Regions from separate parts of the Nonomuraea sp. NPDC052129 genome, predicted to be linked through region 3. Evidence: riboswitches for the same ligand, from Rfam matches in the RefSeq annotation. Region 3 holds a riboswitch; each other region holds the start of a gene.
What was found. A riboswitch is a leader RNA that binds a small molecule or an ion and turns the genes downstream of it on or off. The one in region 3 is predicted to bind cyclic di-AMP.

Region 1: linked by a shared signal. The riboswitch ahead of AB0L53_RS47165 (CHAP domain-containing protein) and the one ahead of AB0L53_RS21700 (hypothetical protein) in region 3 are both predicted to bind cyclic di-AMP.
Region 2: linked by a shared signal. The riboswitch ahead of AB0L53_RS38870 (CHAP domain-containing protein) and the one ahead of AB0L53_RS21700 (hypothetical protein) in region 3 are both predicted to bind cyclic di-AMP.

The regions. Positions count from the first base shown of each region.
Region 1 covers NZ_JBFAVX010000035.1:41,886-45,151, reverse strand. The annotation lists gene AB0L53_RS47175 (CHAP domain-containing protein) at 1-378, opposite strand, end outside; cyclic di-AMP (ydaO/yuaA leader) riboswitch at 393-547, opposite strand; gene AB0L53_RS47170 (NlpC/P60 family protein) at 725-1,165, opposite strand; cyclic di-AMP (ydaO/yuaA leader) riboswitch at 1,724-1,870, shown strand; gene AB0L53_RS47165 (CHAP domain-containing protein) at 1,883-2,554, shown strand; gene AB0L53_RS47160 (four-helix bundle copper-binding protein) at 2,780-3,187, opposite strand.
Region 2 covers NZ_JBFAVX010000024.1:15,777-19,042, forward strand. The annotation lists gene AB0L53_RS38860 (hypothetical protein) at 1-282, shown strand, start outside; gene AB0L53_RS38865 (hypothetical protein) at 381-545, opposite strand; gene AB0L53_RS38870 (CHAP domain-containing protein) at 791-1,471, opposite strand; cyclic di-AMP (ydaO/yuaA leader) riboswitch at 1,484-1,622, opposite strand; gene AB0L53_RS38875 (Gfo/Idh/MocA family oxidoreductase) at 1,741-2,694, opposite strand; gene AB0L53_RS38880 (aldo/keto reductase) at 2,714-3,266, opposite strand, start outside.
Region 3 covers NZ_JBFAVX010000009.1:83,080-86,345, forward strand. The annotation lists gene AB0L53_RS21690 (hypothetical protein) at 1-31, shown strand, start outside; gene AB0L53_RS21695 (alpha/beta hydrolase) at 97-942, opposite strand; gene AB0L53_RS21700 (hypothetical protein) at 1,068-1,808, opposite strand; cyclic di-AMP (ydaO/yuaA leader) riboswitch at 1,990-2,125, opposite strand; gene AB0L53_RS21705 (DUF5302 domain-containing protein) at 2,290-2,490, opposite strand; gene AB0L53_RS21710 (MDR family MFS transporter) at 2,539-3,266, opposite strand, start outside.

The DNA.
Region 1 (3,266 bases), on a different contig from region 3:
CTCGATCGTGGAGATCTGGTCTCCCTGTACCTTCTCGACGATGCCCGCATGGTCGATCCGCTCCACATCGCGTGACCCGCTCCAGTCGTAAAAGACGATGGCGCCGGGCTCCGGCTTGTCACTCCAGGCGTCCTGCTCCTTGAACCACTTGGCGTGGTCGACGGTGTAGGCGAAATCCCCCACGTACTTCTCGACGCCCGCCTGGTTGGCGGCCCAGGTAATGAACATGTCGCACCATGGGGCGGTCTTGAAGTAGGGGTCGCTGTTGTCCACGTTGGCGTAGTACCAGTTACCGAACTTGCTGTAGCCGTCGGTTTTCTCGCGATAGCCGAGATTTTTCTGGGCAGCGTCGAGCAGCCCGTCCACAATGGATGGCATAGGTCCGGGGTTTGACCCTTTCTCCTTATGGCCTACCGGGTTAGCTGACGGGTTCGGGCCAGGAGATGACGCCCTACCGCCGCATCCGTGGCGGATTCACCCCATGCGTGGATCGCTCCAGGCTCTGGTTCCCCCGTTCCCGCGGCGCGGGCCTCGGCACCAGCCGGCCGCCTCCACCGCGAAGGCAAGTCACCGGCAAGTACGAAGGACTGTAGTAGGTAGAAAGGGTGACTGGTTACCGAAATGAGATTTTTGGCATAAAAGATCTATCCAACGCAGACCGACCAATACCGTGCGCTACACGTTGTTATACGCAAGGCAAGCACCGCAGCGGGTCAACGCGTGATCACTCAATCACCCTCACCACGCCTGCGAGATTGCGCGTGTGGGCGGGCACCAGTTTGACGACGTCCCCCGTCCGCCGGGCTTGGATCATCTTTCCGTCGCCCCAGTAGATCGCGGCATGGGAAATGTAGCCCGGGTTGGTGGGGTCCAGCCGCCAGAAGATCAGGTCACCCGATCGCATCTGGGAAAACGGGACCCGGGGTCCACTGGCGAACTGCTGATGCGTCACCCGCGGCAGCCGAATGCCCGCCCTGCCAAAGGCCCACTGGATCAGGCCGGAACAGTCGAAGGCGTCAGGTCCCTCGGCGCCCCAGACATACGGGGCGCCCAGTTTGCTCTTCGCCGCCGCGCACGGTCGGCTTGGGCGTGTAGGCCCGGAAGGTCGATGGTTCCACCCCCACCGTTCCCACCCTCCTACCGCCGAGCGGTATCGCCGCCGCATCGACGATCTCCATGGAGCTCACGCCTTTGCGTACTCGAACCCGCTCGATCATTTGTTCAGGCAGCGGACGATTCGCGACCACAAGCAGGTGTGGCTCCCGCAGACGGTCGAGGGCCGCCACAACGGGCGGTTCAGGCGCCGGCGAGGCTTTGCCCGGCTTCCCGGGTCCAGCCCGAAGACGCCGGGGCGGCTTCGCCGGTCGCTCGTAGTCGACGAGGGCTAACATCCCCGCTACCAGCGTTGCAACCACGAGTCCGGCCACTAGGTACACCGCTCGGGGCAGCACGCTACTACGGTTCATAGTCACTGCGACATTATGCACAACCCGAACAGCGACACAGCGGCCCACCGCTCAGGCACGGCACCACGCCGTGGTAAAGGTAAAGGATTAATGGCTGAACCCTAGGCCACACAGGGCATTGGGGTCGGCTTCCAAAGGTTTCGCTTGCGCTGGCCATTTGGCTTGCATACCTTTACAGGCCCAAGGCCGCAGCGTTCCGATGGTGGCCTGTAATGCCGAGACCGCGTCTCGTCTGCACCGGCGTTGTGTGCAGATCGTAGCCGCGGCCGCCGAGTCCGCTTTCTCGCGGAGCCGGGGATCCACTTTCTTGGGGTGAATCGGTGCGCCCGTCCCAACGGGGCTCCGTAGGGCACTTCCACGCCCGAACCCGTCAGCTAACCCGGTAGGCGGCATGGAAGCAAGGAGCCATTCCCCGCATGTCCAAACACCTCTTGCCGAACTACGGCAGGTCCGCCCGTAAGCACGGCCTCACCCTCGCCGCAGCGGCCGTGGCCAGTGCACTCATCACCAGTACGCCCGCCTTCGCCAGCGACCACGCCAGCGAGACCCAAACTGGCGTCTCGCGGTCTGCGACTTCCTCCCAGCCCCAGCGCCAGGTCACAGCGGACGCCGTGCTGAAGCTGGCCCAGCAGCAGGTGGGGACGACGGAGAACGCCAGCGGCGGCGGCACCCGATTCCACAGCTGGTACATGACTTCCCCCAGGGCCCAGGAGACTCTGGCCCGCGACGGAGGAAGCCTTCAGGCCTACGCCAACGCTCCGTGGTGCGCCATGTTCGTCTCTTGGGTCGGTGAGCAGACCGGCGTTAGGCCGACGATGGGATGGGACGCCTATACGGTCACATGGGCGCGGTGGTTCAAGAACAACGGACGCTGGGGCACCCTTGCCAAGCCCGGAGCCGTCGTTTACTACGCATGGGGCGGCGACAAGAGCATTACTTCCATCGACCACATGGGCCTGGTGAAGAAGGACAACCGCGACGGCACCATCACCGCGATCGAAGGCAACACCGGCAATGGGAAGGTCGAGGAGCGGGTGCGACCCAAGTCCGACGTCGTCGGCTATGGCTATCCGCAGTACAAGTCCTGACATCAGGGAAGCCGTCGCTTCGGCAATTGCTGTAAGAGAGCTGCTATGCGGCTATCCGCGCATCAGCATTAGCGGCCGATCCTACTATGTCATATAGTGAAAAGTCGGCTGGCTGGTCCTCCCGGGAGGGGACAACCGCAGCCATCCGTTCGGACGTACTCGGCATTCGCCCCCGTGATGCCGGGCACGTCGTCCTAGGAGATCGACTTCCGGTCGTGCCGAGGCCTAGCCGAGAACCCCAAGCAGGTCCCGGCAAGCGCGTTCGCAGTCACGGCAGGCCTGTGCACAGATGCCACAGTGGGCGTGCTTGGTGTGCCGCCCGCACTCGTCGCCGCACGCCTTGCATGCCTGGGCGCAGGCTTCGAGGACCACACGCGTCATGTTCGCGTCATAGCCCGTGTGCCGCGAGAGCACGCGCGCAGTGGTCTCGCAGATGTCCGCGCAGTCCAGATCGCTGCGTATGCATTTGACCATTTCGGCCACCATGTCCTCACTCAGGCAGGCGTCCGCGCAGGCCGTACACGTTTGAGCGCACCGGAGACACTCTTCGATGCATTTCGTAAGCTTCGCCTGGTCGACATCACCAAGGTCCTTGGGGTAGGCGGAGAGCATCTCCCCGACTTGCAACGTCATCTCTCGTCCTCGCTTTCGCTGCACCGGCCACCGCGACGGCGGCTCAGACCTCCGTTACCCATCCCCCCGCGCACGTAAC
Region 2 (3,266 bases), on a different contig from region 3:
CGGCTCACGATGCACGCCGAGGACACCCGCGTCATGAAATGGGCCGTGGGCTTCGGTGGCCTGCCGGAGGGAACTTTGCTGTCCAAGAGCTTCGTCGACACCTTCTGGGGCGAGATCTTCCGCAACGGCACCGACGGCGCCGTCCTGCTCGGCTCCCCCGAAGGCGGCGGACACAGCGTCGACCCCGGGACAGCCCTTCCCATTGACATCCAGGTCGTCTACCCAGACGAAAGCCCCGCCTACGAACGCCTCACCGGCCTGAACGCCCAGCAACTGGGCTGACTCGCCGGATCGCCGGATCGCCGAAAGTATCGTCCAACGCCGAACTCCCCGCGAAACCGTGGTGTCGCGGGGAGACCGGCCGGGGGTCCGGCCTTGCGTTAGATGTGCTCGGCGGGGTTCGCCGGGAGGTAGAAGTTCCAACTGCCGTGTCCCTCGTGGGCACCGCCTGCGGGGCAGTGCCCGTTGTCGGGGCGGCCATTCCACCAAAGGGTGTAGCACTTGTTGCAGAAGCGCCAGTTGTCCTGCTGCGTCGTCGGTGACATGTCCCCTCCTCAGTATCGAGAACCGGCTCGCTGTCCGGCCACCGTCAGTGTCTGAGGTGACGGCAGGCCCGTGACATCCCCAAACTTGGGGGGTTGCGGTCGGATGGGCAGATAAGGCAGCCATGCGCTGTTCAGCCCAACGTGGTGGGCTTTTCGGCAGCCGGTACGGGAGCGTAAGACGCCGACGAGCGCGCGTCCAGAAGGACGCGCGCTCGTCGGCAGGAGAGCCCTCGATCAGGAAGTCGTCAGGCGCCGTAGCTCGGGTAGCCGTAGCCGACCACCTGGGACGTCGGCCGGACGCGCTGCTGCACGCTGCCGTTGCCGGTGTTGCCCTCGATCGTGGAGATCGTGCCGTCGTGGTTGTCCTTGACGACGAAACCGACGTGCTCGATGTCGTCCAGGCTCTTGCTGCCGCCCCACGAGAAGAACACCACGGCACCCGGCTTCGGGGTCGTGCCCCAGTGGTTGTTGCGGGCGAACCACTTCGCGTGCTCGACCGTGTAGGCGTCCCAGCCGATCATGCTGCGCGCGCCGGACTGGTCGCCGACCCACGAGACGAACATCGAGCACCAGGCGGCGTTCAGGTAGTCCGCCCGGGTGCCGCCGTCGCGCCTGAGGGTCTCCAGGGCGCGCGGGGAGTTCATGTACCACTTCTGGAACTTGGTGCCGCCACCGTAGGCGTTCTCAGTGGTGCCGACCTGGGCCTTGGCCAGCGCCAACACCCGCGAGACCGTGGCCTTGGCCTTGATCTCGCTCTCCGGGTGGCTCTTCGCGGCGGCGTGCGCCGGAGCCGCGGCAGCGTGGGCGGTGGCGGTGTCCGCGTGGGCGGCGGACTGGCCGGCGAAAGCGGCGGCCGCGACGCTCACGCCGAGGATGGCGTGAGCGAAGGTCGACTTGGTGGCGCGAAAAAGATGGGACTTGGCCATCGAGGGGGTAACTCCTTGCTTCCATGCCGCTTACCGGGTTAGCTGACGGGTTCGGACGTGGAAGCTGTCCTACGGCACGTGACGTGCCGATACACCCCAAAGGACGGTGGGTCCCCGGTTCCGCGCGAGGCGGATTCAGCGGTCACAGGACGGTCCTGTGATGCCTTTGTGCGATGGTCTGGCAACGAACGGACAAACCGGACGTATGCCTCATATGACCACAAAGGTAATGCAAGAGGCAAGGGTCTTACAAATAGATGAATCCCCAGCTAAGAGAGCTGCGCCCTCGCGTCGGCCAGAAGCCCCATCATGGCAAGGCTTTCGTCAAGTGGCATGATCGCGGATTCGGTCCTGCCTTCGGCAATGGCGTCCCGTACCTCGCGTACCTCGCCGGCGTACCCGTTGTCCGCCGGATCGAGCTCGAGCTCCTCCGTCTCCATCGACGGCCCGCTCAGCACGACCCGCTCCGGCGCCCAGAACGGCGCCTTGATGTGGGCGCGCATGTCGGTGCCCACCACGAGGGCGTCGTTCGCGTACGGGCCCAGCAGCGAGCACTCCACCAGAGCCCGCCTGCCGCCCGGATAGACCAGCACCCCGCCCGCCTCCGCGTCCACCCCTGAAGGCGCCAGCGAGCCCGTGACGTGCATCCGTGAGGGCATCCCGAGCAGCAGCTGTGCCAGCCCGAACGAGTAGACACCCAGGTCGAGCAGCGCCCCGCCGCCCAGCTCCGGCGCCCACAGCCGGTGCGCGGGATCGTAGGGAGCTTTGAAGCCGAACGACGCCTGGACCGAGCGGATCTCCCCGAACCGGGGATCGCCGGCCACCCGCTGGATGAGCGGATTGAACCTGGTCCACATGGCTTCCATCAGAAACACCCCGGCATCGCGGGCGAGCTGGACCATCCGCTCGGCGTCGGCGACGGACGCGGCGAGCGGCTTCTCGCACAGCACCGCCTTGCCCGCCGCGATCGCCGCCTCGGCGACCTCCAGGTGCTGGGCGTGCGGGGTCGCCACGTAGACCGCGTCGACGCCGGGGTCGGCGCACAGCTCCGCGTACGAGCCGTACGCCGACTCGGCGCCCAGTTCCGAGGCCAGCGCCCGCGCGCGGCCGAGGTCGCGCGAACCGACGGCGGCCACCCGCATTCCTGGCTCAGCGGCGATGACCGCCCCGACTTTTGCAGCGATGACACCCGTGGCCGCTATGCCCCATGCGAGATCCTTCATGGGGAAAGATCCTAGGGACTTACCCCATCCAGCTGAAAGTCTCCGGGTCGGGCCCGATCCGGCCGTCCTGCTTGGTCAGGGCGCCGATGGCCGCCATGTCCTCGGTGTCGAGGACGAAGTCGAACACCTCGGAGTTCTCCTTGATCCGCGCGGGCGTGACCGACTTGGGGATCGTCACGTTGCCCAGCTGGATGTGCCAGCGCAGCACGATCTGGGCGGGCGTCTTGCCGTGCTTGTCCGCCAGCACGGCCAGCGCCGGGTCGCCGAGCAGGCCCTTGCCCTGCCCCAGCGGGCTCCACGCCTCCGTGAGGATGCCGTTGGCCTCGTGGAACTCTCGTAGCGCGCGCTGCTGGAAGTACGGGTGCAGCTCGATCTGGTTGATGGACGGAACGATGTCGGCCTCGTCGATGACCCGGGTGAGAGTCTCGATGGTGAAATTGGACACACCGATCGCCTTGGCCCGTCCCTGACGGTAGATCTTCTCCAGGCTGCGCCATGCTTGGAGGTACTTGTTCCGCGACGGCACCGGCCAGTGGATCAGGTACAGGTCCACGTAGTCGAGCCCGAGCCGG
Region 3 (3,266 bases):
CCGCGGGATCGAGGAGAAGCTGGAGGTCTGAGAGATCCGGTGGCTCGCGTCCGGGCGCGGCGGACACGAGCCACCGACCTCCACCGATCCCTTACGTCAGCTCGTGGTGAGCTTGGTGATGGCGCCGACGATGTCCGGCCAGAGCGGCCGGGGCAGGTCATGGCCCATACCGGGGAACGTCAGCAGCGTGGCGCCCGGAATCGCCGCCGCCGTGGCGTGGCCGGCGGCGACCGGGACGAGAGCGTCGGCCTCGCCGTGGATGACCAGGGCGGGGATCCCCAGCGTGCCGAGCCGCTCCGTGCGGTCACCGGAGGCCATGATCGCGGCCAGCTGCCGGGTCGTGCCCGGCGGGTCGAAGCACCGGTCGTACGCCTGGCCGGACAGCCGGAGGATGCGTTCCCGGTCCATGTCGAAGCCGGGCGAGCCGATCACCGCCCAGGTCCTCAAAGACTGGGCGAGCACGGCGTCCCGATCGGTCGGGGGCGCGGCGAGCAGCACCGCGCTGGCCTCCGGCGTGGGCGGGGCCACGTCCGGGCCGGGAGTCGACATGATCGAGGTAAGGGTCAGCACCCGCTCGGGGTGCCGGATGGCGAGCGTCTGGGCGATCATCCCGCCCATCGAGGCGCCCACGACGTGGGCGGCGGGCCAGCCGAGGACGTCCATCAGCCCGGCCGCGTCGTCGGCCATGTCGTCCAGCAGATACGAAGAGGACGTCCCCAGTGTGGGAACGCCCTCGTCGTGCAGGTGCGTGGAGAGTCCGGAGTCACGGTTGTCGAATCTGACGACGTGATGGCCCTGCTCCGCCAGGAGCTCGCAGAGCTCGTCGTCCCAGTGGATGAGCTGGGCGCCGAGCCCCATGATGAGGAGCAGGGGACGTCCGCCGGGTGAGCCGAAGGTCTCGTACGCGATCTCGATGCCGTTTGCGGCTGCAAGCGTGGTCACGAGGTCAGAATGACATTCTGTTTCCCGCGACGCAAAGACCGTCAGCTCCGAAATAGACGACCATCAAGGCCGTCGGCTCCGGACCTGACGGCCGTCAGCAAGACCGTCTTCGGACCTGACGGCCGTCAGCGCCGGACGAGCTTGCGGATCCGGTCGCGGCCGACCGTCGAGCCGCCGAACATCGCCAGCGCGACCGCCGCGGCGGCGCCACCGATGGCGTTCGACTCGACAACCTTCTCTTCAGCCTTGTCGGCCTTCTTGGCGGCCACCGGCACAGCCTTGGCGGGAGCGGGCTTGACCGCGGCGGGCTTGTCACCCTCGGCCACGATCTTCGGGGGCTTGGCGGGGTTGTGGTCCACGACGGCGTACGCACCGGTGGAGAAGGGCTGCGGGTAGTTCTTCTTGCCCGGGCCGCTACCCCACTTGGTGATGACATAGTCGATCTTGATGTGGCCCGCGCCACCGTTGCCGTCCACGCCCAGCGTGCTGGAGTTGAAGCGGCCACCGGTCAGGGCGGCGAAGGTCTTGGCGTCGAGGTCGAGCATGACGCCGCTGGAGGACGGCACGCCCGGGCCGCGGTCGCCGACGAAGAAGGGCATCTTCTTGCCCTTGTAGACGACGTAGCCCTCGGTCATGAGCGGCCAGCTCGGGCTGGCGGCGAGCCCCTTCTGCATGGGCTTGCCGCTGGCCGGCAGCCCGGTGTCCCCGGCGCGGCCGGAGGAGTCGTCCCAGAAGTAGGACGCGGTGGTCTTGCCCTTGAGCAGGACCTTCTTGTCACTGCCGGAATCGGCGTGTGCGGCGGTGCCTGCGCCGATGGAGATCGCACCGACGACGGCGGCGGTGAGCATGGCAGATCGAACAGACATGGAGTAGCAAAGTCCTTTATACGGGAACAAGGGGATTGCGCTCGCGAAAGGTGTGCGTAGCCGGGCAAAACGCCAAACGGGCGCTACGCGGAGCGTGGAAGAGCGGGGGGAAGGTGCCGGTCAGTCAGCGGACGACAACACGCGGGCTGGCGGCACGACGCGGGGGTAACGCATGCGGTAGGTGTCCTCTCCATCTCGCCTACCGGGTTAGCTGACGGGTTCGGACGTGGAGATGCCCTACCGACCGCGGTCGGATTCACCCCTAAGGAACGTTTGGTTCCCCGGTTCCCGCGAGCGGGATTCGGCGCCTGCCGGTTGGTACTCCCCTGTTGAAGCCCCAAAGTCACCGGCTGGTAACTCCATGAACTATAGGTACCGAACCGGACAAAGGCAAACATAAGGCCATGAAACGGGCGAAGATCTACCTAGGAGGTCAAGAAAAAAGGGGGTACGGCATGCCGTACCCCCAGAAAAGCTCAGGTCAACCGCCGCTCTTCCGCCTGAAAGAACGCTTGCTGGCGGCGGGCCCGTGAGCGCCGTGAATCTTGGAAGGGTCGTTGCCCCTGCCACCCGCGCTCGAGTCGGCATGCTGGTTACGCTTGCGCTCCAGCGCCTCGCGGAACTTGCGCTTCATCTCGTCCTCGGGAGTTTCGTCGACTTCCGGCTCCGGTGTTTCCGCCATGAGGACCTCCTGGTGTTGGGGACAAGAACCAGCTTCCCATGACGGCGCTCAGGACGCGAAACTGGCCTCGACCTTGGACTGGGGCGTTTCCCGGTCGATCCGCGCACCGGGCATGGCGATCAGGGCCACCAGCGCCACGAGGGCGCCCGCGACACCCAGCGAGGGGATGACCAGGGCCGCGGCCGAGGCGTGCGCGGCAGCCAGTCCGTGCAGCGGCGCCTCGGTGGCGATGACAGAGGTGTAGGCGGTGCCGGCCAGCGCCAGGGCGACCGAGCCGCCGATCTGGCGGAAGAACGTCAGGTTGGCCGAGGCCGTACCCATGTACTGGGGCGGCACCGAGTCCCGCACGGCCACGGTCAGGCCGGAGAGCATCGGGCCCATGCCGAGACCGATCAGCGCCATCCACCCGACGAGCACCCAGGGCGGCGTGTCCAGCGTCAGACCGGCGCACAGCAGCGTGCCCACGACCAGCAGGAACGGCGCCGCCACCAGCCACGGCTTGTAGACGCGCGTCCGGCTGATCAGCGCGCCCACGACCATGCTGCCCACCACCATGGCCAGGGTCAGCGGGTAGATCCGCAGCCCCGACTCGGTGGCGCTGGCGCCGAGCGCCTCCTGGAAGTAACGCGGCAGGAACACCACACCGGCGAACATGCAGAAGGCGGTGAAGAAGGAGGTCACGTTGACCAGCGTGTACGTACGGTTCCGGAACAGGTGCATGGGCATGATGGGCGCCTCGGCCCGCATCTCCACCACCACGAACACCACGAGCGACA